DNA from 3 places in the Kocuria turfanensis genome. Region 1 is predicted to be linked to each of the others. Evidence: riboswitches for the same ligand, from Rfam matches in the RefSeq annotation. Region 1 holds a riboswitch; each other region holds the start of a gene.
What was found. Region 1 has a riboswitch for thiamine pyrophosphate ahead of AYX06_RS09740 (FAD-dependent oxidoreductase). Riboswitches for the same ligand answer to the same signal wherever they lie in the genome.
Positions count from the first base shown of each region.

Region 1 (7,744 bases):
AGCTTGACCCAGTCGGTCTCCAGGGCCTCGCGGCCGAGCTCGGCGGTGAGCAGGGCGTCCCGGGCGGTGTAGCAGCCGGCGGTGTTGGGCAGGATCCGGATGCCGTTGCGCTCGAGCATCGCGAACAGCGAGTCGCCGCGGCCGGGGGCGTAGCGGCGCAGCGCCACGGTGGTCAGCTCGGTGCCGGAGGCGAGCAGGGCCTGCTCCAGGGTGTGCAGCGAGCTGAGCCCGCCGGTGCCCATGATCAGCCGGGAGGACAGCTCGGTGCCGTCCAGCACGAGCGGGTCCACCAGGGATGCGGCGCGGGGTGCGGGGTGGGTCATGTCAGCCTCCCTGGACGGCGGTGATGATCTCGACGGACTGTCCCTCGGCCACGGGGGTGCGGCCCCAGCGGCTGCGCGGGACCACGGCGGCGTCCACCGCCACGGCCACGCCCAGCCGGCGGCCGTCCAGCGGGGCGCCGTCGGGGCCCAGGGGCCGCCCGACGGTCTCGGCCACGAGGTCCACCACGGTGGTGTCCCCGCCGACGACGTGCGGGCGGCCGTTGAGGGTGATGGCGGTCATCGGGTGCTCCTGTTCGGGGTGCGGAAACCGGTCGCGGGGTCCGCGGCGGGCGCCTCGACCGGGCGGTCGAAGCGGTGCGGGTCGGTGGTGGCCAGGTGCTCGGCGTCGGCGCCCGGATCCGCGCCGAGCACCAGCTCCGCGGCGAGGCGGGCGGCCAGCGGGGCGAGCAGGACGCCGTGGCGGAAGTAGCCCGTGGAGACCAGGAGACCGGGCACCGGATCTCCCTCCGGGCCGCGGACGCGGCCCAGGTACGGGATGTCGTCCGGGGTCCCGGGCCGGGCACGGGCCATGGCCTCGACCAGCTCGAGGTCGGCGACGCCGGGGACCACGGCCTGGGCGTCGCGCAGCAGCCGGAGCACGCCTCCGGCGCTGATCCCGTCGAGGTCGTCCTCGCGGGAGGTCGCCCCGATCACCACCGTCCCGTCGTCGCGGGGCACCAGGTAGACGGGCACCCCGTGGACCAGGCCGCGGACGGTGCGCTCGAGCAGGGCGGGCGCCCCGGCGGGCGGACGGGTGCGGAGGATGTCCCCGTGCACCGGGCGCAGCGGCGGCCGCCAGGACCCGGGCAGGCCCTCCAGGTCGGTGAGACCCGTGCCGGGGGCGAGGACCGTCTCCGCCGCCGAGACCATCCCGCCGTCGGCCAGGCGCAGGCCCGTCACCGCGCCGTCGGGGCCGTGGCGCAGGCCCGTGGCGCGGTCGTGCACCAGGCGGGCGGGCCCGCCGTCGGGGCCGTCCGTTGCGGAGGACCCGGACGGAGTGGGGAGCTCGGGGGCGACGAGGGCGGCGAGCAGTCCGGCCACGAGCCGGCGGGGGTCCACCTGGTGGTCGTCGGGAATGCGGTGCACGGCGGACAGCCGCGGGCTCAGGGCCGGCTCCAGGGCCCGGGCCGTGCGCAGCGGGAGCGGCTCCACGGCCAGGCCGTGGCGCAGCTGGAGCTCGCGCAGGTCCGCCAGGGCCTGCCGGTCGGCGGCGTCGACGCCGCACACGAGCGTCTCGGTGGCGCGGTAGCCCACCGAGCCGCCGGCGGCCTCCTCCACGGCGGCCACGAACGCCGGGTAGGCGCCGGCCGAGGCGAGCATGAGGGGATAGAGCGGCTCCTGCTGGTACTGGACCTCGCTCACCGGGGCGAGCATCCCGGCCGCCGCCCGGCTGGCCCCGGCGCCGGGCTCGGGGTCCACCACGGCCACCGAGCGGCCGCGGCGGCGCAGCTCCCAGGCCGTGGCCAGGCCGACCACCCCGGCCCCGACCACGGCGACGTCGGCCCGCACGTGCTGGGCGGCGGACATCGGAACGGAGGGCACGGATGTCACCGGCATCGTCCTTTCCTACGGCGGCATGACCCGCATCAGGTGTGGCGGTCGGCGCCGGACGCCCTCTCAGCCCCCGAGGGGCTCCCGCAGAACCGCTGACCTATCATTCAGCGTGTGACCCAGCATACCCAGGACACCCCCGCTCCCGCCGCCTCCGAGCTGCGCATGACACGCACGGACCGGCTCCTCGCCGCCCGGCTGTACGTGTGCACCGACGCCCGCCGCGCGCAGGGCGACCTCGAGGAGTTCCTGCACGCCGTCTGCGCCGGCGGGACGGACATCGTCCAGCTGCGGGACAGGAGCATCGACACCGACGAGGAGATCGCCGCGCTGCGCCTGCTGGGCCGGGTCGCCGCCGAGTACGGCGTCCTGGTCGCCGTCAACGACCGCGCCGACCTCGCCGCGCTCGTGGGCGCCGACGTCTTCCACGCCGGCCAGCACGACCTCACCCCCGCCCAGGCCCGGCAGCTGCTCGGCCCCGACGTGCTGATCGGCCGCTCCACCCACGACCTCGGCCAGGCCCGGGCCGCGCTGGCCGACCCGGACGTGGACTACTTCTGCACCGGTCCCGTGTGGGAGACCCCCACCAAGCCGGGCCGGCCCGCCACCGGCCTGGGCTTCGTGCGCGAGGTCGCCGCACTGACCGAGGCCCGGCTGGACGCCGACCCGGCGGTGGTGCCCGTGCCGTGGTTCGCCATCGGCGGCATCGACGAGCAGCGCCTCCCCGAGGTGCTGGCCGCCGGGGCGCGCGGCGCCGTGGTGGTCCGGGCGGTCACCGAGGCCCCGGACCCGCGCCTGGCCGCCGGGCAGCTGCGCAGTCTGCTCCCCGCCTGACACGCTCCCCGACCGGCGCGCTACCTGCCCGGCACGCTTCCTGCCCGGCACGCCGCGCGGGGACGTCCGCCGGGCGCGCCCGGCCGCAACTCCCCACCGGCTCCCCGCCGCCGCACAGCCCCGTCTGAGAGCATGGAGCCCACGGACGACGACGGAGGAGTGGCCCATGGACCCCGAGCTCGACCCGCAGGTGCGGCACGCGGTGGAGCATCCCGCGCAGACCGCCCGCGGCCCGGAGGACGTGCAGCTGCGCGTCCGGCTGGCCGGCGAGCCCGCCCGGCGAGCGCTGGGCAGCCACTGGGAGGAGGGCGCCCCGGAGGACGCCGCGCCCGGCGAGGACCGGCTCGCGGCGGCCGTGCTGCTGGCCACCCTCTTCGGCGACACGTTCTGGCTCGAGCGGGCGGCCCGGCTGCCCGGTGACGTCCCGGGCTGTCCCTCCGCCCCGCCGAGCGGGCTGCTGGAGCTCACCCGCGTGCCCGGCGCCCGGGCGGCGATGGCCTCGGTCCTCGAGCGGCCGCTGCTCACCGGGCTGCTGGAGTGGGGCACGAACCCGCTGCCCGAGCAGCCCCCGCTGGCCGTGGCGCAGGCTGCCCGGGACCTCTCGATCCCCGACGACGGGCGTGTCTACCGGGTGGTGCGCCGCCGCGCCGAGCGCTTCCTGGCCCGCGAGTACGACGGCTCGGAGTCGCTGGAGCGGTTCGTGACCCTGCTGACGGAGGCCGAGAAGGGCCACCGCGAGGACGGGCCCGTGCTCTCCGGCGAGACGCTGCCGCCCGCCTCTCCCCCGACTGCTCCTCCACCACCGGCGGCCCCGGCGCCGCCGGCACCGGAGGGCGGCCCGGCCGGGCCGCCGTCGTCGAACCCCTCGATCGCGGACGCTCCGCAGGCTCCGCAGTGGGGCGTCAGCCCGTCCACGCCCGCCCCGCCGCCGCCCGGGCAGGTCGGCCGGCCCGGTGCGCCCGGGGAGCCGTTCCCGGGCCAGGCCCAGGGCGGGCCGTTCCCCGGGCCGGGCGCGGGCGGCCCGCTGGCGGGCAGCCGCGGCCCGGCGGCCGGCGGATGGCCGCCGCCCCCGGCCCACGACCCCGCGGAGGACGACTCCGACAACCTCAAGGCCTGGGGTCTGGTCTTTCTGGCGATCGTGGCGGTGATCGTGGCGCTGATCTTCGTGCTCTGACCGGGACGGCGTCGCGCCCGGCCCCGAGGTGACGAAGGTCCCCAAGATACTTGCACCGGAAACATTTTCTGGGGTATCCTTGCGGACATATCAACCTTTGTGGTGCCGATGCCGACGGAGAAGCCCGAGATGCCGATCTTTCCCCAGAACCCCGACCCCCGGAGCCTGACGCCGCGACCGGCCGACGACCTGCTGTCCGCCGGAACCCGGATGGGCGCCGTGGAGCTGCTCGTGGCCGACCTGGACACGATGCTCGCCTACTACACGGACGCCGTGACCCTCGAGGTCCTCGCCCATTCCGGGGACACGGCCGTGCTGGGCCGTGACGGCCGGACCGTGCTGCGCCTGCGGCAGGTCCCGGAGCTGCCGCCGGCCCGCCGCGGTCAGGCGGGGCTGTTCCACACCGCGGTGCTGTTCGAGGACGAGCCGGCCCTGGCGGCCGCCCTGGCCTCGGTCGCCGCCGTGGCGCCGCGATCCTTCACCGGCAGCGCCGACCACCTCTACAGCCAGGCGTTCTACTTCGACGACCCCGAGGGCAACGGCGTGGAGCTCTACACCGACCGCCCCCGCCACACCTGGCGGCGGGAGGCCAACGGGCTGCTCACGCTGGCGTCCAACCCGCTGGATCCCACCGCGTTCCTGGGCGAGCACCTGCGCGAGCCGGCCGGGGCGCGGCCGGCGGCGCCGCCGGCCACCCTCGGCCACGTCCACCTGCAGGTCGGCGACATCCCGCAGGGCCGGCGGTTCTACGTGGACGTCCTGGGCTTCGAGGTGATGAGCGACATCGGCTCGGCCCTGTTCATCGCCGCCGGCGGGTACCACCACCACATCGGGCTCAACACCTGGCACAGCGCCGGGGCCGGCCCGCGGGCGGCCTCCCTGGGCCTGGGGCAGGTCAACATCGACCTGCCCACGGCCGAGGACGTCGCCGCCCTGCAGGCCCGGCTGACCGACCACCGGGTCCCCACCCGGCACGACGGCGCCGTGCTGCGCTTCGAGGACCCCTGGAACACCCTCATCCAGGTGGGCGTCGCCGCGTAGACCGCGCCAGGAGGGGGACCCGGACGCGCCGGTGGCGCAGGACGCCGGGGATGCGGCCGGCGTCGCCGAGGGGCTCCCCGCGGGCGAAGTCGGCCCACAGCCGGCGCACCTGCCGGGCGGCGGCGTCGATGTCCTCCCACGCGGCACCGGCGACCAGCCCGGTGCCCGCCCAGGTCGGCTCGTCGCCGAAGAGCAGGGGCAGGTCGACCGTGTGGGCCGCCCCGTACGGATTGCCAGGGGCTGCCCAGGAGATCACGTAGCGGTGGGCCGTCCCGCCGGCGCGCACGTGCCGGCGGGCGAAGCGGCGGATCGCCCGGGAGTAGACGGACCGGGTCGCCCAGCCGACCACGGCCCGGCGCAGCACCGGCCCCAGCAGCGGCACGCGGGTCCACCGCTGCAGGGCCGGCACCGTGGGCAGGTAGAGCCGCGCCTCCTCGGTGGTGTGGCCGATGAGGACGTCGATGTGCGGGGCCACCCGGTCCCAGGCCGCGTCGATCTCCTTCTCGGCGGGCAGCGGGTGGTGGCCGTACTGGGTGCCGAAGGGCATCGCCCCCAGCAGCCCGAAGGGCGCCGCGTGCCGCTCCACCTCCGCCTGGGCGGCGACCACGTCGGCGGCGGGCATCCCGGCCGTCACGACCTCCGCCGCGGCCGCCATGGCGGCGTTCATCCGCTCCCGGCCGCGGGCGATGCCCAGCGGCGGGCTCTGGATGACGGCGCGGCGGAAGAGCGTCTCCGCCCCCGGGACGGCCATGAGGTGGGCCACGGCGTCACCGCCGGCGGACTGGCCGAAGGCGGTCACGTTGTCCGGGTCACCGCCGAAGGCGGCGATGTTGCGCCGCACCCAGCGCAGCGCCTCGAGCTGGTCGAGCAGCCCGAGGTTGGCCGGGCGGGCGTGCCCGGAGCCCAGGTAGCCGAACAGGCCGAGCCGGTAGGTGACCGTCACGACCACCACGCGCTGCTCGGCCACCAGCGGCGTCGGGTCCATGATCGGGGCGTCCCCGGCGCCGGTGGTGTAGGAGCCGCCGTGGATCCACACCAGCACCGGCAGGCCCTCACCGGCCCGCGCGTCGCGGGGCAGGGTGACCGAGAGCCGCTGGCAGGCCTCGTCCTGCGGCAGGTCGCCGAGCGCGTCCCCCAGCACCGAGGCGAGGAAGGGCGAGCGGACCTGGGGACAGGCCGGGGCCGGTCCCGTGGCCGGGAACGGCTCGTCCCGGTCCGGGGCGGGGACGGGAGCGGCGAAGCGGTCGGCGGTGGCGTAGGGAATGCCGCCGGCCCGGACCACGGCGCCGTGGGCCCGGGCGTGGACGGGCCCGCAGGGCGGGGTGAACGTGAGCGTGGCGGTGGTCATGCGGTCCATCCTCTGCGGTCCTTTTTCTGCGGTGCTTCCCCAGCAGCCCTTCCCCAGTGTTCCTTCTTCTGCGGCCCGTCGTCAGCGGTGCTTCCCGCGGTGGGCCGGAGCCCGCGGGCCGGCCGTGCGGAACCGGCCCGCAGGCCCGAAGGGTCGGGTGGGATCAGGCGAACGGTTGCGAGGCCCGGTCGAGGACCTCGACCTCCTCGGCGGTGAGCGCCAGGCCGGGGGCGGCAATGAGGGCCGGCACCTGGTCGGGCCGGGAGGCCGAGGCGATCGGGGCGGTCACGCCCTGGGCCAGCAGCCAGGCGAGCGCCACCGTCGTCGGCTCGGTCCCGCGCGCCTCGGCCACGTCCACCAGCGCCTCGACGACGGCGAGGCCCTGCGCGTTCAGGTACGCCCCCGCGGCGCCGCCGCGGGCCCGCCCCTCGAGGTCGGCGGCCGTGCGGTACTTGCCGGTGAGGAACCCCGAGGCGAGGCCGAAGTAGGGGAAGACCGCCACCCCGAACTCCCGGACCAGCGGGGCGAGATCCTGCTCGTAGGACCGGCGGCCTACCAGGTTGTACTCCGGCTGGATCGCGACCGGCACGGTGAGGTGCTCCCGCTCGGCGGTCTCGAACCACTCCCGCAGCCGCTGCGGGCTGTAGTTGGACAGTCCCACCGCCCGGACCTTCCCGGAGCGGACGAGCTCGTCGAAGGTGGCCGCCTGCTCGGCGACGGGCACCGACTCGTCGTCGCGGTGGGCGTAGTAGAGGTCGATCCGGTCGGTGCCGAGCCGGCGCAGGGACTCCTCGAGGGCCTGCACCACGTTCTCCCGCCCCAGTCCGGGACGCCGGGGCAGGGAGCCCACCTTGGTGGCCACCACGACGTCGTCGCGGACGCCGCGGGCGGCCAGCCACTCCCCAAGGACGGTCTCGGACTCCCCGCCGGTGTGCCCCTCGCCCCACACGGAGTAGACGTCCGCCGTGTCGACGAAGTTGCCGCCGGCCTCCGTGAAGGCGTCGAGCACCACGAAGGAGGTGCTCCGGTCGGAGGTCCAGCCGAAGGTGTTGCCGCCGAGGTTGAGCGGGAAGACGTCGAGGTCGGTGCGGGGGATGGTGGTCATGCGGAGCTCCGTTCCGTGGTCGGATCTGTCCTGCCGTCCGCCGGGGCCTGGCATGGCCGCCGGCGCGGTGCGCCCTCGGTACAGGCCGGGGCACGCCCGGCCTATTCCCGGTCCGGCCGGCACCTCCACCACATTATTGCAGTTGTGCAAAGAGTGCATAAGTGCAAAAATATGAACGTGAACGACACCGCCTCTCCCTCGCTGCGCGCCCGCAAGAAGGCCGAGACCTGGTCCGCCATCCACGAGGCGGCCGCCGGCCTCGCGCTCGAGCACGGGGTGGAGGGCGCCACGGTCGAGGCCATCGCCGCCGCGGCCGGCGTCTCCCCGCGCACCTTCTTCAACTACTTCCCCGCCAAGGAGGACGCGGT
Region 1 covers NZ_CP014480.1:2,101,567-2,109,310, forward strand. Annotated here, with positions in the region: gene AYX06_RS09730 (thiazole synthase) at 1-323, opposite strand, end outside; gene thiS (sulfur carrier protein ThiS) at 325-564, opposite strand; gene AYX06_RS09740 (FAD-dependent oxidoreductase) at 561-1,880, opposite strand; TPP riboswitch at 1,870-1,972, opposite strand; gene thiE (thiamine phosphate synthase) at 2,040-2,708, shown strand; gene AYX06_RS09750 (hypothetical protein) at 2,875-3,882, shown strand; gene AYX06_RS09755 (VOC family protein) at 4,012-4,923, shown strand; gene AYX06_RS09760 (carboxylesterase family protein) at 4,898-6,271, opposite strand; gene AYX06_RS09765 (aldo/keto reductase) at 6,435-7,376, opposite strand; gene AYX06_RS20195 (TetR/AcrR family transcriptional regulator) at 7,554-7,744, shown strand, end outside.

Region 2 (7,744 bases), 590 kb from region 1:
GCGCCCGGCCCCGGAGCAGGTCCAGTGCGACGCCGGTCGCCGCGACCGGGAGGTCCCGGCCCGCCGCGGCATCGCTCAGCGGACGGCCGCGCCGCCGCGCCCGGCGCCGGGCGCGCAGCTGCCGTGCGGAGGGCTGGGTGCGCGAGACGGCCAGCGCCGACGCGCTGAGCAGCGGCTCCGCCTCCTCCCGGGGACGCGCGGGCGCGCGGGTGGGCGGGACCCGGCCGGGCACCCAGACCCCGTCGCGGCTCAGCTCGTCGGCGGCCTCCCCCAGGACCTGTGCCGGGGACCCGTCGTGCGTGATCCCCCCGTCGCGGCCGAGCACGACGACACGGTCCACGACGTCGGCCCACACCGCCACACGGTGCTCCACGACCACGAGTGTGGCCCCGCTGCGGTCCAGGCACCGTGCCACCGCGTCCCGGACCTGCCGCACCCCGGCGGGGTCCAGGTTCGCGGTGGGCTCGTCGAGCAGGAGCAGCCCCGGGCTCATCGCCACGGCACCGGCGAGCGCCAGGCGCTGCTTCTGCCCGCCGGACAGGGCGGCGGTGGGGTGGTCGAGCGGCAGGGGCAGCCCCACGTCGTCGAGGGCGGCGCGGACCCGCGGCCAGATCTGCTCCCGGGGCACCGCGAGGTTCTCGAGGCCGAAGGCGGTGTCGTCCCCGATCCGGGACAGCACCACCTGGGACTCGGGGTCCTGCTGCACGAGCCCGGCGCGTCCCCGTGCCCGGTCCGGGTCCGTGCCGTCGAGCAGCAGCTCCCCGTGGAGGGAGAGCCCGTCGTCGTCGTGCAGGACTCCCGCGAGGGCGTGCAGGAACGTCGACTTGCCCGCCCCGCTCGGCCCCAGCAGCAGCACCCGCTCCCCCGGCTCGACCACGAGGTCGATGCCCTGCAGGGCGGGGGCGTCCCGGCCGGGGTGGTGCCAGCCGAAGCCGCGGGCCTCGACGCGGGCCCCCGCGGCGGTGGGCGTACCGGGAGGGCGCACCGCCGCGGCGGTCATCGTCGTGCGGCCCGGCCCGAGGCCAGGCCCTGCAGCACGCCGGTGGCTGCGAGCGCCTTCACCACGGCCCACATCAGCAGGCCGGCGAGCACCGCGCCCGAGAGGGCCGCCAGGACCACGTAGACCACCTGGTGTCCGAGGGCCCACTCGTAGTTGTAGATGATGCTCTCGTTGACGCCCAGGAAGATGCCGCTGACCGCGCCCGCCGCGGCGGCCACCGCGGCGTTGTAGCGGCGGTAGCGCACCGCGGCGAAGACCAGCTCGGCCCCGATGCCCTGGATGAGGCCGGACAGGATCACGGTCCAGCCGAAGTGCGTGCCCAGGAAGCCCTCGATGACCGCGGCGAGCAGCTCGCAGAACAGCGCGGCGCCCGGCTTGCGGATGATCAGACCGCCGAGCACGCCGGCCACGAGCCAGCCGCCGGCGATCAGCCCCACGGCGGGCGGATAGGCCACCGCGGCGGCGCCGACCACGGGGTAGAGCAGGTTCGACCACGCCCAGAAGACGACCGCGCACACGGCGGCGAGGACGGCGGCCACGACGATGTCGACGACCCGCCAGGACGAGGCCCCGGACGCACGGTTGCGGCCGGCGGGACGGTGCGTGGTGGTGTTCATGGTGCGTTCCTCCTGGGCTCAGCGAGCCATCGGTGCCAGGAGGGGAAGGGTCCGCGCGGACACGGCCGGAGCTCACGTCCGCGAGCCACCCCTGAGGTGCTCGACTCCCTTCGCCGGTGCTAACCGGAGCAGGTTCGAGGGTCTGCGGTGATCCGCACTCTCAGCGCTGTGCCGCCGTTGCCGGCGGGGTGCGCTCCCCTGTCGTTTCAGTGGCACCGAGTCTACCCCTCCCCTGGCCGCACTGCCGCACGCGCTGTCACCGGGACCGTCCCCCGCGCTGCCGCCAGGACCGTCACCGGGACCGTCGCCCGCACTTCCGCCAGGACCGTCACCGGGACCGTCCCCCGCGCTGCCGCCAGGACCGTCACCGGGACCGTCGCCCGCACTTCCGCCAGGACCGTCACCGGGACCGTCGCCCGCACTTCCGCCAGGACCGTCACCGGGACCGTCGCCCGCACTTCCGCCCGGGCTGCCGACCGCACGTCAGCCCTTCCGTCCATGCCGCGGCGCGTCCACCGGACGACGAAGGGGCCCGTCCGTCCGGGCACCGATGCGGTGTCCGGACGGACGGGCCCCCTCGCGAGGTGGCCGCCGGGGATCAGACCTCGGCCTGGCTGGAGGCCTTGGGGTTGTTCCGGGGCTTGTTCTCCATCTTCGCCACCTGGCGGGAGATCGCGACCTTGATCACCGTGCCGACGAGGCCGGTCACGAGCGACCATATGATGATGCCGGTCCACGCCTCGTCCGGGTCCGGGTTCTTGGCGGGGGGCGGGTCCCCCGTGATGCGCGTCCACGCGGCACCGAGCACCTTGTGCGAGAGCGCCACGCCGCCCAGCGAGAGGCCGGTGCCGGCGAGTTCGAGGATCTTCGTGTTCATGGACTGCTGCTCCTTGTCGTCGGGGCGGCGCGGATGCGCCCGTCGATCGTGCCCAGCCTAACGCGTCCTCCCGGATCCGTCAGTCTGCTGTCCGTCGGCGCGCTGCCCGTCCGCGTTCGGCGGCTCGGTGAGGATCGAGTCGCTGAGGGCCGCGTCGCTGAGGGCCGGCTCGGCGGGAGCAGGCTCGGCCGCGGCCGGTTCGCCGCCGCCCCGCTCGCCGGCACGGTTGAGCACCTCCTGCAGGTCGTCCTGCGTGAGGGTGGCCCGGTTGAGGTGCTTGGTGCGGTAGGTGGAACGTCCGACCATGTGCGCCGAGACGGGCACGGTGAGCAGCTGGAAGACCCAGCCGAGAATGATCAGCGGGATCATGACCGGGTCCCGGTTCTCCAGGGCGACGGCGGTGAGCATGAGCAGCAGCCCGAACACCTGCGGCTTGGTCCCCGCATGCATGCGGGTCAGCAGGTCCGGGAAGCGGACCAGCCCGATCGCGGCGGCCAGGGACATCAGCGCTCCGAGGACCAGGCACACGGCCGCGGCGGCGTCCAGGACGGTGTCCAGCACGGGGCTCACTTCCCGTGCTCGGCGGTCTGGGTGGCGAAGCGCGCCACCGTCACGGCGCCGATGAACCCCACCAGGGAGACGATCACCATGAGGATGAGGTTGTTGAGATGGCCGTGGTAGGCCATCTCCACGGCGAGCGACGCCGCCACGATGGCCAGCAGGACGTCGGTGGCCACCACCCGGTCCAGCAGCGACGGTCCCTTGGCCAGCCGGTACAGGGTGCCCGCGGCGGCCGCGCTGAGCAGCACGGCGGCGACGGCCACGGCGATCTCCATCACGGGCGGTCCTCCTCGGTGGTCTGGGGGGTCTCGGTGGCCTGGGGGGTCTCGGCGGTCCCGGTGGGGACGTCTCCTCGCCGGCCGCCGACGATCTGCTGCCCGGCCGTGACCGGGGAGCTGATCGCCGCGCTGTCCCGCTGCTCGGCCTCCGCCCCGCCTCCGCCGCGCCGTTCGGCCCGCAGAGCGGCGAGCTCCTCCCGTGTGCCCATGATGCGGATCCACGCGGCCTCGACCTGCCGCGCCGACCGCCGGAAGGACTCGGCCTCCTCGGGGGTGCGGACGTTGAGCGCGTGGAAGTAGAGGGTGGACCGGGCGCGGTCCACCTCCACGAGGATGGAGCCGGGGATCAGGGCCATGGTGTGGCCGGTGGCGGTGAGCAGCAGGTCCGAGCGCGTGCGCAGCTCCACGCCCACGACCGCGCTGCGGGCCCGCGGACCCACGAGGATCGCCACGAGCATGACGTCCACGCTGGCCTTGGCGACCTGCCACACGAAGGTCACGGCGAAGAGGGCGGACTGCAGCAGGTTGAACCGGCCCGAGAGCTGCACCGGGGGCAGGTAGAGCACCCAGGTCACGAGCAGCGCCAGCACCGCGCCGAACAGCAGGTTGCCGAGGCCGAAGTCGCCCCACAGGGCGCCCCACACGAGCACCAGCCACACCAGCAGCGGCAGCTCGACGAGCAGGGAGTTCTTGGGACGCGAGCTCACGGGGCCTCCTCCACCACGGGGCGGGGAACCGATCCGGGGTCCAGGACGGCCGCGACGTAGTGCTCGGGGCGGACGAGGTTCTCCGCCGCGTTGTCGGCGAGCTGGAAGATCGGTCCGGCGAAGACGGTGAGGGCGACGCCCACCACGACGAGCGCGGAGGCGCCGCCGAGCATGGAGGGCGACATCAGCCGCACGTCGCCCTTGCCGGCGAACTGCCCCTCCTGGTCGTCGACGGATCCGGAGGTCAGGAGGAAGCGCGAGCCCGCCGGGACCGGGGCCAGCAGGATCGGGTCCGGGTACTCCGCGTCCTCCGGGGTGCGCAGGAACACGCGGTTCCACACGCGGATCATGGCCAGCAGGGTCAGCAGGGACACCGCCACGGAGCCCGCCACCAGCACGTACGCGAGCGGGTCGCCCTGGTTCACGCCGGCCTGCAGCAGCCCCGTCTTGCCGAGGAAGCCGGAGAACGGCGGGATGCCGCCCAGGTTCAGCGCGGGCACCAGGTAGAGCAGCGCCAGCAGCGGGGAGATCTTGGCCATGCCCGCGAGCCGGTCCACGTTGGTCGACCCGCCGCGGCGCTCGATCAGCCCGGCCACCAGGAACAGGCTGGTCTGGATCACGATGTGGTGGGCCACGTAGTAGACCGTGGCGGACAGCGCCTCCTGGCTGCCCACGGCCACCCCGAAGATCATGTAGCCGATGTGGCTGATGAGGGTGAAGGACAGCATGCGCTTGATGTCGATCTGGGCGAGCGCGCCCAGGATGCCCACCACCATGGTGAGCAGCGCCACCCACATCAGCAGGGTGTCGAGCCGCTCCCCGGGGAACAGCACGGTCTCCGTGCGGATGATCGAGTAGACGCCCACCTTCGTCAGCAGCCCGGCGAACACGGCGGTGACGGGGGCGGAGGCCGTCGGGTAGGAGTCCGGGAGCCAGAAGGACAGCGGGAACACCGCCGCCTTGATGCCGAAGGCGATGAGCAGCATGACGTGCAGCTGCATCTGGGTGCCCACCGGCAGGTCGGCGAGCTTCACGGAGAGGTCGGCCATGTTGATGGTGCCCGTGGCCGCGTAGACCATGGCGATGGTGATCAGGAAGAGCACCGAGGAGATCACGGAGACCACCACGTAGGTGACGCCCGTGCGGATCCGCTGGACCGTCCCGCCCATCGTCATGAGGACGTAGGACGCGGTGAGCAGGATCTCGAAGCCCACGTACAGGTTGAACAGGTCACCCGCGAGGAAGGCGTTGGAGACCCCGGCCACGAGGATGAGGAAGGAGGGGTGGAAGATCGAGATCGGGCCCTCCCTGTCGCCGTCGGCCACGCCCTGCCCGCTGGCGTAGACCAGCACCGCGAGCGAGACCACCGTGGAGACCACGAGCATCAGCGACGAGAGCTGATCGACGACCATGACGATGCCCCAGGGCGCCGCCCAGCCGCCCAGGTGAACGGCCTGGGGACCGACGTCCCAGGTGCTCACCAGCACCGCGGCCTCGACCACGAGGGTGAGCACCAGGGAACCGATCGCCACGGCCCGCTGCAGCGCGTTGCGCCGCAGCAGCACGAGGCTCAGGGCCGCGCCCAGGAAGGGGATGATGACGGCCAGCGGAGCCAGCTGCGCGAGGTGGACGGTCATCGGGCCCCCTCCCGCCGGGGCCCGGGGAGACCGGGCGTCTCGAGGTCCTCACCGAGGTCCTCGCCGAGGCCCTCGCCGGGGCCCTCGCCGCGGGGCGACTCCTCGAACTCGGTCGTCTCGGCGGGCACCTCGGCGTCGTCCTCCACGTCGTAGGAGGACTGCCGGGCCACGCGCCGGTCCTCCACGTCGTCCTGGATCTCGTCGCGGCGGCCGAGCACCCAGGAGCGGTAGATCATCCCGAGCAGGAACGCGGTGACGGCCAGCGAGATGACGATGGCGGTGAGGATCAGCGCCTGGGGCAGCGGATCGCTGTAGTCCTCCGCGGCGATCGAGCCGTCGTAGAGCGGGGCGAAGCCGGGGACGCCGCCCGCGTGCAGGATCAGCAGGTTCGTGCCGTTGGTGAGCAGCATCAACCCGAGCAGCACCCGGGTGAGCGAGCGCTCGAGCAGGAGGTACACCCCCACGGCGTAGAGCACGCCCATCACGACCAGCAGGGTCAGGTTCACGCTCATCGGTGCTCGCTCCCTTCGTCGGGCCCCGCCCCGGCGGTCGTGACCGGGGTGGGTGAGGTCGCCGACGTCGCCACGGACGACCCCGCGGTGACCCGGCGCTGCCGGGTGACCCGGATGCGGGTGCCGCGTCCGGGCGTCCTCCGGCGCCGGCGCACGGCGTCCTCCTCGATCCGCTCGTCGATCCGCCCGCCCAGCGAGCGCAGGATGTCGAGGACGAGCCCGACGACGATCAGGTAGACCGCGACGTCGAAGACCAGTGCGGACACGAACTTCTCGTGGCCGAAGACCGGCAGCTCCACCTCCACGGTGTAGCTCTGCATCACGGAGCCGCCCAGGAACACCGGGGTGAGGGCGTAGAGGGCGGCGAGCGCCAGTCCCGTCCCCAGCATCGTGCCCGCGTTGATGGGGGTGGCGCGCTCCAGCTCGAAGCGCCCGCCGGCGAGGTAGCGCACGGTCAGGGCCAGTCCGGCCATCAGCCCGCCGGAGAACCCCCCGCCCGGGTCGTTGTGCCCGGCGATCAGCAGGTAGAGCGAGACCATCATGAACGTGTGGAAGAGCAGGCGGGTGACCACCTCGAAGATGATCGAGCGCCGTTCGGGCGCCAGGGTCCGCCCCGCCAGCAGGTAGGGATCCTCCGGGTCCTCGGGGGAGCGCCGGTCGACCACGGCGTCCAGCTGCGCGCCGGACGGGGCCACGGCCGCGGCGCTGCGCCGGCGCAGGATCCGCAGCTGCTCGGTGTCCGGGTCGTCGCCGGAGCGCACGATCCGGTCCCCGCGGCCGGTGACGAAGATCAGGGACGCCACACCGGTCGCGGCGAGCACCAGCACGGAGATCTCCCCGAAGGTGTCCCAGGCCCGGATGTCCACCAGGATGACGTTGACCACGTTCTGCCCGTCGCCCAGCTCGTAGGCCATCCGCGGCAGCTCCAGGGAGATGGGCTCGGCCGTGCGCGAGGAGATGCTGAAGGCCGCCAGGGCCATCATGAACAGTCCGAAGGTCACCGCGATGGTGCCGCGCAGGAGCCGGCGCCCGGCGGGGTTGCGGTGCCACAGCGGCGCGGGCAGCGAGCGCAGCGCCAGCACGAACGCCACGAGCAGGATGGTCTCCACGAGCGTCTGGGTCAGGGCGAGGTCCGGGGCACCCTGCAGGGCGAACATCAGGGCCAGGCCGTAGCCCGTGACCGAGACCAGGAGCACGGCCAGGAAGCGCTTCTTCGCCAGGGGCACCAGCAGGGCCGCCACGACCATGGCCGCCCCGGCGATCAGCTGGGCCGGCCCGTCCGAGAGCCGCAGGGCGCCCAGCGGCGGGGTCTCCTCCACGACCAGGGCCACGAGGGGCACCACGATCGCGGTGACGAGGATGACCGAGAGGTAGAACATCAGCGAGCCGCGCTGGGTGCGCCCGGTGATCCACACCGCGACCAGGTCCAGGACGTTGATGGTCCGCCGGTAGAGGAGCTCCCCGGGCGGCAGCGAGGGCAGCGCGCGCTGGAGATCGGCGACGGGGCGCCGGGCCAGGAACATCAGCAGCCCGCCCGCGACGACGACCGCCGACA
Region 2 covers NZ_CP014480.1:1,515,507-1,523,250, forward strand. Annotated here, with positions in the region: gene AYX06_RS06955 (ABC transporter ATP-binding protein) at 1-1,000, opposite strand, end outside; gene AYX06_RS06960 (ECF transporter S component) at 997-1,617, opposite strand; TPP riboswitch at 1,706-1,827, opposite strand; gene AYX06_RS06970 (DUF4235 domain-containing protein) at 2,216-2,494, opposite strand; gene mnhG (monovalent cation/H(+) antiporter subunit G) at 2,552-3,055, opposite strand; gene AYX06_RS06980 (monovalent cation/H+ antiporter complex subunit F) at 3,061-3,333, opposite strand; gene AYX06_RS06985 (Na+/H+ antiporter subunit E) at 3,330-4,040, opposite strand; gene AYX06_RS06990 (Na+/H+ antiporter subunit D) at 4,037-5,677, opposite strand; gene AYX06_RS06995 (Na(+)/H(+) antiporter subunit C) at 5,674-6,189, opposite strand; gene AYX06_RS07000 (Na+/H+ antiporter subunit A) at 6,186-7,744, opposite strand, start outside.
Region 2: it holds a riboswitch for thiamine pyrophosphate, as region 1 does, so the genes downstream of both, AYX06_RS06960 (ECF transporter S component) here and AYX06_RS09740 (FAD-dependent oxidoreductase) in region 1, are expected to answer to the same signal.

Region 3 (7,744 bases), 240 kb from region 1:
CCAGGCGGAGCAGCCCGTCGGTCAGCACGGTGATGCGGTAGTGCGCGCCGGCGACGACGGCGGCGGGCTCCGGGGAGCCGTGGCCGGTGGGACGGAAGCGGGGGAGGGGCATTCCCCCAGCGTAGGGCCCCGGGTCCGGCGGGGGCTGGGGCACGTCTCCGGTGCAGTCCTCCGGTGTGGTCCTCCGGGTCGGAGGAAGGCGGCCCGGACCCTGTCCCCGGGTCCGTCGGCGCTGCAGCGGCCGCGCCGCGTCCGCCCGGCCTGCCAGGGCCCGAACTGTTCGGGGACGTCACGCCAGGCGGTCCCGCACCGGCAGGGGCAGCGGGTGCCCTCCACCACGGGACGGTCGTCGCGCAGCGGCCGGCCTCTCTTGCCGTCGGAGAACGGCCAGGGAGGCCGGATCCGTGCCCATCGGTCATCGCTCAGCACAGCCGCACGGGACATGCCTCCGGCGTCGAAGAACCCCTCCCACGATGGAGAGGACAGGCCCTATGCCGGTGCTCCGCGGGCGGGGCGGGGGAGCCCCAGGTGCCCGCGGAGTGAATGGGCGGTGTAGTCGGTGCGGAAGAGGCCGCGGCGCTGCAGTTCCGGCACGACGTGGTCGACGAAGTCGTCGAGGGCGTCCGGCAGGGTCGGGGGCATGAGGTTGAACCCGTCGGCCGCTCCGGAGCGGAACCAGTGCTCGATCCGGTCCGCGATGCTCTCGGGGGTGCCGACCATGGTGCAGTGCCCGCCACCGGCGGCCAGGCGGCCCAGCAGCTGTCGGACGGTGGGCCGTTCCACGTCGATGATCCGCAGGATCGTGGCGTAGCGGCCCTGAGGGCCGCCGAACCGCTCGAGCGGAGGCAGCGGTGGGACCGGGGCGTCGAGTTCCCATCCGCTGCAGTCCTGCTGGATGAACGTGCTCAGCTGGGCCAGCGACTGGGCGGTGGGCAGCAGCGCGTCGACCGCGGCCCGCTGGGCCCGGGCCTCCTGCTCGGTGGAGCCGACGTAGGTCACGAGCCCGGGCATCACCGCCACCGCCTCCGGGTTCCGCCCGGCCGCGGTGATACGGGCCTTGACGTCGGCGTAGTAGTCGCGGCCGGCGGTCAGGTCGTAGGCCACCGCGTAGATCGCCTCCGCGTACCGGGCGGCCAGATCCCGTCCGGGGCCGGAGGCCCCGGCTTGGAAGAGCACGGGTCTGCCCTGCGGCGGGCGCGGCACGGTCAGTGGTCCGTCCACCTGGAAGTGCTCGCCGTGGTGGTGCACCGGACGGACCCGGGCGGGGTCGGCGTAGAGCCCTGCCCGGTCGACGAGTACGGCGTCGTCGGCCCAGGAGTCCCACAGCTGCTGGGTGACCTGCACGAATTCCTCGGCCCGGGCGTAGCGCTGCTGTCGGGCCGGCATGGCCTCCAGCCCGTGGTTGCGGGCCTCGGCGTCGAACATGGAGGTCACCACGTTCCACCCCGCCCGCCCGCCGCTGATGTGGTCGAGGGAGGCGAGCATCCGGGCGGCGTGGAACGGGGTGAAGAAGGTGGTCGAGATGGTGCAGACCAATCCGATCCGCTCCGTGGCCCGGGCCATGGCGGACAGGGCGGTCAGCGGCTCGAGGAACCACCGGGGCCCGGAGGCGACGTCGCCGGTGCTGTGGCCGTCGGCGAAGAACACGGCATCGAAGAAACCGCGCTCGGCCGTGCGGGCCAGCCGCTCCCAGTAGGAGATGTCCCCCAGCTGCTCGGCGGGGGAGTCGGGGCGCCGCCAGGCCGCGCTGTGGTGGCCGGCGCCGAGGAGGAAGGCGTTGAGGTGCAGCTGCCGGTGCGTGCTCATGAGTGCCCGATTCACCCCATGACCAGTCCGCCGTCGACCACCAGGTTCTGCCCGGTGACCGACCGCGCCCAGGGCGAGGCGAAGAACAGGACGGTGTCGGCGAACTCCTCCGGGGTGGTCACACGGCCCAGCGGGGTGGAGGAGGCGATGAGGTCGAAGACCTCCTCAGGGGTGGCCGCGCTGGCGTCGGTGGTGCGCAGCAGCCCGCCGGAGACCATGTTCACCGTGACGTTGTGTTGACCCAGGTCCTTGGCCAGGGTCCGGGTCAAGGAGAGCAGGGCCGCCTTGGCCGCGGTGTAGTCGTGATACGGGACGACGGGATTCTGGAACAGGTTGGTGCCGATGTTCACGATCCGCCCGAACCCCTGCTCCTGCATTCCCGGCAGGCACGCCTGCATCGTGTTCAGCGCCCCCCGGACGCTGCCGGAGAACTGGCTGGTGAACTCGTCCCAGCCGATCTCCGCCGCACCCGAGCGGGCGTCCCCGTTGAAGGAGAAGTCCGCCAGCGCGTTGTTCACCACAGTGGTGACCGGGGCGCCGAAGTGCTCCCGGGTGCGCTCGAGCATGGCCGACACCTGCCCGGGATCGGTGACGTCAGCAGGCAAGGCCACAGCCCGTTGCGGACCGAAGCGGCTCACGAGCTCTTGGGCGGCGGTGGAGCTGGATCGGTAGTTGATGACCACCCGCGCGCCCTCGGCGGCGAAGGCCTCCACGATGCGGCGGCCCAGGCCGCGGGCCCCGCCGGTCACGAGGACGATCTGCTCTGCGATCTGCATGAGGTTCCCTGAGGATCAGGGCGAAAAGATGCAGGCCCGGCAACGGCCCGGCCTGAGAGGACATCCCTTCGCCAGTACGAACTGGATCAGGTTCGACGGGTGTCATCTCAGCCGGATGGAACCGGCACCCCGTGTCACTGCTCCGACCGTACACGCTCTGCCGAGAACGAACAGCCCCCCATTCCCATCGGCACAGCGCAGTCGATCGCGGCAACGCCGATGACCTGCCTACCGGAGCAGTCCGAGGTCCCGCGAGGCGCTCCACGGTCCGGGAACGGTGGCCGCCACCGGAGACGACAGGGCGAAGTTCGCCTTCCGACCCCGTACGGCCCAGGCGCCCCGCCCGCAGCGGCGACATCGCCGAGCCGCAGTGGAGATCGGGCACACCCCTCCGCGGGACCACGCCGGAAATGGTTGCGGTCATGCACCTGGTGCTGGCGGGGTTTCGCACCGACCACCTGGTGGTTGCGGCTCAGCAGGGGCCATCAGGCGTCGACGACTCCCGGGTCACCACGACGGTGACCGGTAGTGGCTGGGCGGGGAGACGGTTTTTCGACCGGGCACGCGGCAGGACGCAAGGTGACCCACCGGAGGTGCCTTTACATCTGTTACGACTCCTCTCCATAGTGGGGGAGAACTCTTCTCGGGAACGGTCCACCGATCGTTTCCGGGGAGGCCTGGCTGGGGCAGCAGTCGGAGATTCATGCGGTGCTCCGATCCGCTTGACGCCGGGTGAAAGGGCTTGATCGTGCGCGAGGACCTCATCGCTGCCTGCCGGCACTGGGGCGTGATCCAGCGGGTCTCGATGCGTGAGCACCTGCGACGGGCCGAGGCGTTGCTGGATCCGGCCGAGACCGTGCACGTGGTGGCGCCGGGATGGTGGCGAGGCCAGCGGACCCTTGTCCTCGTCACGACCTCACGGCTGCTGTTGGTCCGTCGGGAGCTGAAGTGCTCCACACGCGATCACGGGACCTACCCGTTGCGCAGCATCGGGGCCCTGCGTGTCCATGCCTGTCCGCCGGAAGGCGTGCGGTTCCGGGTGGGTGCGGGCCTGGACCTGGAGGAGTTCTCCGTGACCCGGCACGGCGACCTGGTGGAACATGCACTCCGGAAGGCGCGGTCATGATCACCGCCACCCGCCCCTCGTGTGAGTGCTCCCGGGGCTCGTCACAGTGTCACACAGCACATATCACGGGGGTCGTGCAGTTACGCTGAGGCGGATCTTTCCTGGACACGTGGGGGCGTAGACATGATGAGGAACTTCGGTGGACTTCTCGGTGGGGCGGCAGCACTGAGCCTGGCGACGGGGCTGATGGCGCCATCGGCGGCGGTCGCGACAGGGACGACCTACGACATCGACTCGGCCTCCAGCCTGACGGTGGTGGTGAACAAGCACCGCCCGCTGGACCCGCAGACCTACGTACCGAAGCCGCTCAGTCGTATTCAGGCCGAACGGATGCGGTCCGATGCGGCGGAGGCGTACAAGAAGATGGTCCGCGCCGCCAAGGCCGACGGGGTGAACATCGTGGCCGTGAGCGGGTATCGCTCCTACGACACGCAGGCCAGTCTCTACGACAGCTACGTGCAGCAGTACGGCCAGGAAACCGCTGACACCATCGCGGCTCGCCCGGGGCACAGCGAGCACCAGACCGGGCTGGCCATGGACGTGGGCAACGCCTCCGGGGTGTGCGCGCTGCAGGACTGCTTCGAGGACACCCCGGTCGGGGCGTGGGTCGCCGAGCACGCCGGGGAGTACGGGTTCATCATCCGCTACCCGGACGGTGAGGACAATCAAGCCGTCACCGGCTACGCCTACGAGCCCTGGCACATTCGCTACGTCGGTCATGACCTGGTCCGGGACATGCAGGAAGCGGCTCTCGCGGACCCGGAGGTCGACACCATGGAGGAGTTCTTCGGCCTGGAGCCTGCCCCCGACTACCTGCCGTAAGCGGAGTCGACCCCGATTCCACCGCTGCGCGACCCAGGACCTCACAGGCGTCACGGGCCATCTGCTGCGGTGAGGTACTCGTGCACGCGTCAATAGTTGACCCGGCTGTGCAGCACCTGCACCACCTGTCGGTCGGGCTGGTGCGCTCCGTCAGGACGAGCTGATGACGGCCGCCGGCCGGGTGGGAGCGGCGCGGCCGCTGCAACGCCGACGGAACTCGGGACCGGGTCCGGGCCGCGCTGCTCACCGATGCGCCGAAGATGGAACTGATCGACGGGGCGGTGTCGGTGGACTCCACCGTCGACCGGGCCCGTCAGCACGCCGCGAACCTCACCGGCGACGCCCCGATGGTGCCCCATCTCCTGGCCGGCCTGCGGGTGGCCCGTCACGGGCCGGGCCGTCCCCGGACCCGGCCCGCAGCACCTGCGCGGTGACCAGGCCTGCTCCTTCCGCGCCGTCCGCCCTCACCTGCGGGCCGGGGGCGTCACCGCCGTGATTTCCGGGCCCGCCGGCCGGCAGGGCCACCGGAAGCGCCGTGATCCCAGGGCGGTCGGCCGCCCTCCTCCGACCCGGAGGACGACCAGGGCCGCAACGTCGTGGCACGATCCTGCACCGCCTTCAGGCCATGGCGCGGGCTCGCGACACGCTGCGACAGAGTCGCGCCGACCTACCGCGGCGGGGCCGTGCTGCGCACCATCGCTGTCCGGCTCACGGCACTACCGGGAGACATGCCCTAGCGCAGGGCGGCGCGCACCCCCGGGCGCACGGCCACGACGAGCCACGCCGCGTCCACCGCGAGCTTGAGCGCGGCGGGCAGCAGCTGCAGCGGGTGCGTCCCGGTCGGCACGACGGGCACGGCGAAGGACAGCACGAGACTGGCCACGGTGCTGAGCACGGCCATGGCCGCGAAGACGATGCCGAGGATCCAGGCCCACTGCCGCTGCTCGCGCAGCGGGAAGAAGACCAGGGCGTACAGGCCCGCGTTGACGGCGAGGCCCACCACGGCGCTCGCGAGCACGAAGCCCGTGCCCAGGAACATGCCTCCCGAGGCGGCGGCCACCTGCTCCGAGGACGTCAGGTAGCCGATGACGCTGCCCAGCACGCCGATCGCGAAGGACGCCACCGTGAGCTGCAGCAGCAACCGGAGATCCGGGGTCCTCGGCGGGACGGGGCCGGCCGCCCACGGGCCGCCGGGGCCGGGGGCGCTGTGCGGGCCGTACGGGTACTGGGTCATGGCGGTCGACTCCTCGCGGCGGGACGGGGCCCCGTCGGGGCTCAGCACCGAACCTAGCCGCTGATCCCGCCCGCCGGAGGGTTCGCGGGTGCAAAGACGTCGGCGAGTCGTCGTACGACGGCCCCCTCGTGGCCGGGGGTCTGGCGGTGCAGGACGACCGGCCCGGTGCCGGGCGACCCGGACGGTCCGGGGCGGTCTCGGGGGCTCAGCCGCGCGGGCGCAGCGGGACGGTGGGCAGGGCGGGGGCCGGCAGCGGAGCGGGCTGTCCCTCCGGATAGGGGCCGAAGCGCGGGTCGGCCTCCCCGTCCGGCGCCGGTTCGGCTCCGATCTCCGCCTGCCATGCCGCCCGGTAGGCGGCGACCTCCGCGTGGCTGCGGCCCACGAAGTTCCACCACATCACGATGCGCTCGCCCAGGGGCTCCCCGCCGATCAGCAGCGCCCGCACCGGGCGCGGCCCGGCCTGCAGGACCAGGCGCGCCCGGCCCGGGGGCAGATAGGCCAGGTGGCCCGCCGGCACCGGGTCCCCCTCGAGGACGAGGTCCCCGGCGTCGAGCAGCACCCCGTGCTCGAAGGCCGGGTCCACCGCCAGTTCCAGCCGGGCGCCGGCGTCCAGGGCGATCTCGGCGGCCAGCAGGGGCGGGGTGTGGGTCCGCACCGGGGAGACGGACCCGGCCAGGGCGCCCAGGTACACCCGCAGCAGGCTGCCCGGGCCGGGCACGGGCTCCGGTGCGTAGTGCTCGAAGGTCGGGGCCGTGTGCCGGGTCCGGTCCGGCAGGGCGTACCACAGCTGCACCCCGTGCAGGAGGCCGGTGTCCGGGGTCGAGAACTCCTGATGGGAGATCCCGCGTCCGGCGACCATGAGGTTGACCTCGCCGGGGCGCACGATCGCGCGGTACCCGGCGGAGTCCTGGTGGGCGATCGCCCCGGTGAAGAGCAGGCTCACCGTGGCCAGGCCGGTGTGCGGGTGCCGGGCCACCCGCATCCCCCCGGACGCGGAGACCGGGTCCGGGCCGTAGTGGTCCAGGAAGCACCAGGAGCCGATCAGGCTCCGCCGGCGCTGGGGCAGGGTCCGGCGCACGGTCATCGCCCGGGGCCCGCCCAGCGGCACGTCGCGCGGCGGGAGCAGCTGCGGGCCGCCGCCGCCCTCGGCGCAGACGACCTCCTCGGGGCGCGCATCCAGATTGGTCATGCCCCGCTCCCGGGCACGCGCGCCGGGGCAGGGGTGGCCGGGGCCGGGGCCGTCCCCGCGGCCGCCTTCGCGGCGCCCCTCGACCGGACGGGGTGGCGGGAGAGGATCGAGATCCGGTTGAACGCGTTCATCGTCACCGCCGCCCACTGCAGCGCCGAGAACTGCTCGTCGGTGAGCGCCTCCCGGGCCGCGGCGAGCTCCGCGGCGCGCGCCGACTCCTCGGGCAGGACGGTGGCCGCCTCCCCGACGGCCAGTGCCGCGCGCTCGAGTTCCGAGTACAGGGCCTCGGCCTCCCGCCAGGCGGTCAGCACGGCGAGCTGCTGGGAGCTCACCCCGGCCTTCACGGCGTAGCGGACGTGCAGGTCCAGGCAGTAGGCGCACCCGTTGAGCTGGGAGATCCGCACGTTGACGAGTTCGAGCACCGCCCGGGAGATCCCCGCCTCCTCGGCGGCGCCGGCGACCGTGCCGGCCAGCCCGTTGAGGGCGTGCCAGGAGTCGGGATCGGACTTGTCGAGGAAGAAGCGGTCACGGGCGGTCATGGATCCTCCTCGCCGTCGGTGCGGCCCGGCGCGTCGGTCAGCGGAGCCCTGTCCTCAGCAGACACCTCCGCCGCCGCCCCGTCAAGGGCGGGCGGCACCGTGCCGTCATCGGTGCGCGGAGCACCGTCGTGGCGCACGATGGGGCGCGGCGGTGCGGCGCGCCCTGGTGCGGCGGTCCGGTGTCTTGGCCCGGTGTCCCGGCCCGGTGCTCCGCTCCGGTGCTCCGCTCCGGTGCCCCGGTCCGCTCAGCCG
Region 3 covers NZ_CP014480.1:1,858,589-1,866,332, reverse strand. Annotated here, with positions in the region: gene AYX06_RS08635 (glycoside hydrolase family 31 protein) at 1-112, opposite strand, end outside; gene AYX06_RS20940 (transposase) at 22-444, opposite strand; gene AYX06_RS08630 (LLM class flavin-dependent oxidoreductase) at 490-1,806, opposite strand; gene AYX06_RS08625 (3-oxoacyl-ACP reductase) at 1,818-2,582, opposite strand; TPP riboswitch at 2,629-2,724, opposite strand; gene AYX06_RS08620 (hypothetical protein) at 3,331-3,708, shown strand; gene AYX06_RS08615 (M15 family metallopeptidase) at 3,895-4,530, shown strand; gene AYX06_RS19740 (hypothetical protein) at 4,791-4,964, shown strand; gene AYX06_RS08610 (hypothetical protein) at 5,264-5,764, opposite strand; gene AYX06_RS08605 (pirin family protein) at 5,970-6,953, opposite strand; gene AYX06_RS08600 (carboxymuconolactone decarboxylase family protein) at 6,950-7,492, opposite strand; gene AYX06_RS08595 (acetate/propionate family kinase) at 7,738-7,744, opposite strand, start outside.
Region 3: it holds a riboswitch for thiamine pyrophosphate, as region 1 does, so the genes downstream of both, AYX06_RS08625 (3-oxoacyl-ACP reductase) here and AYX06_RS09740 (FAD-dependent oxidoreductase) in region 1, are expected to answer to the same signal.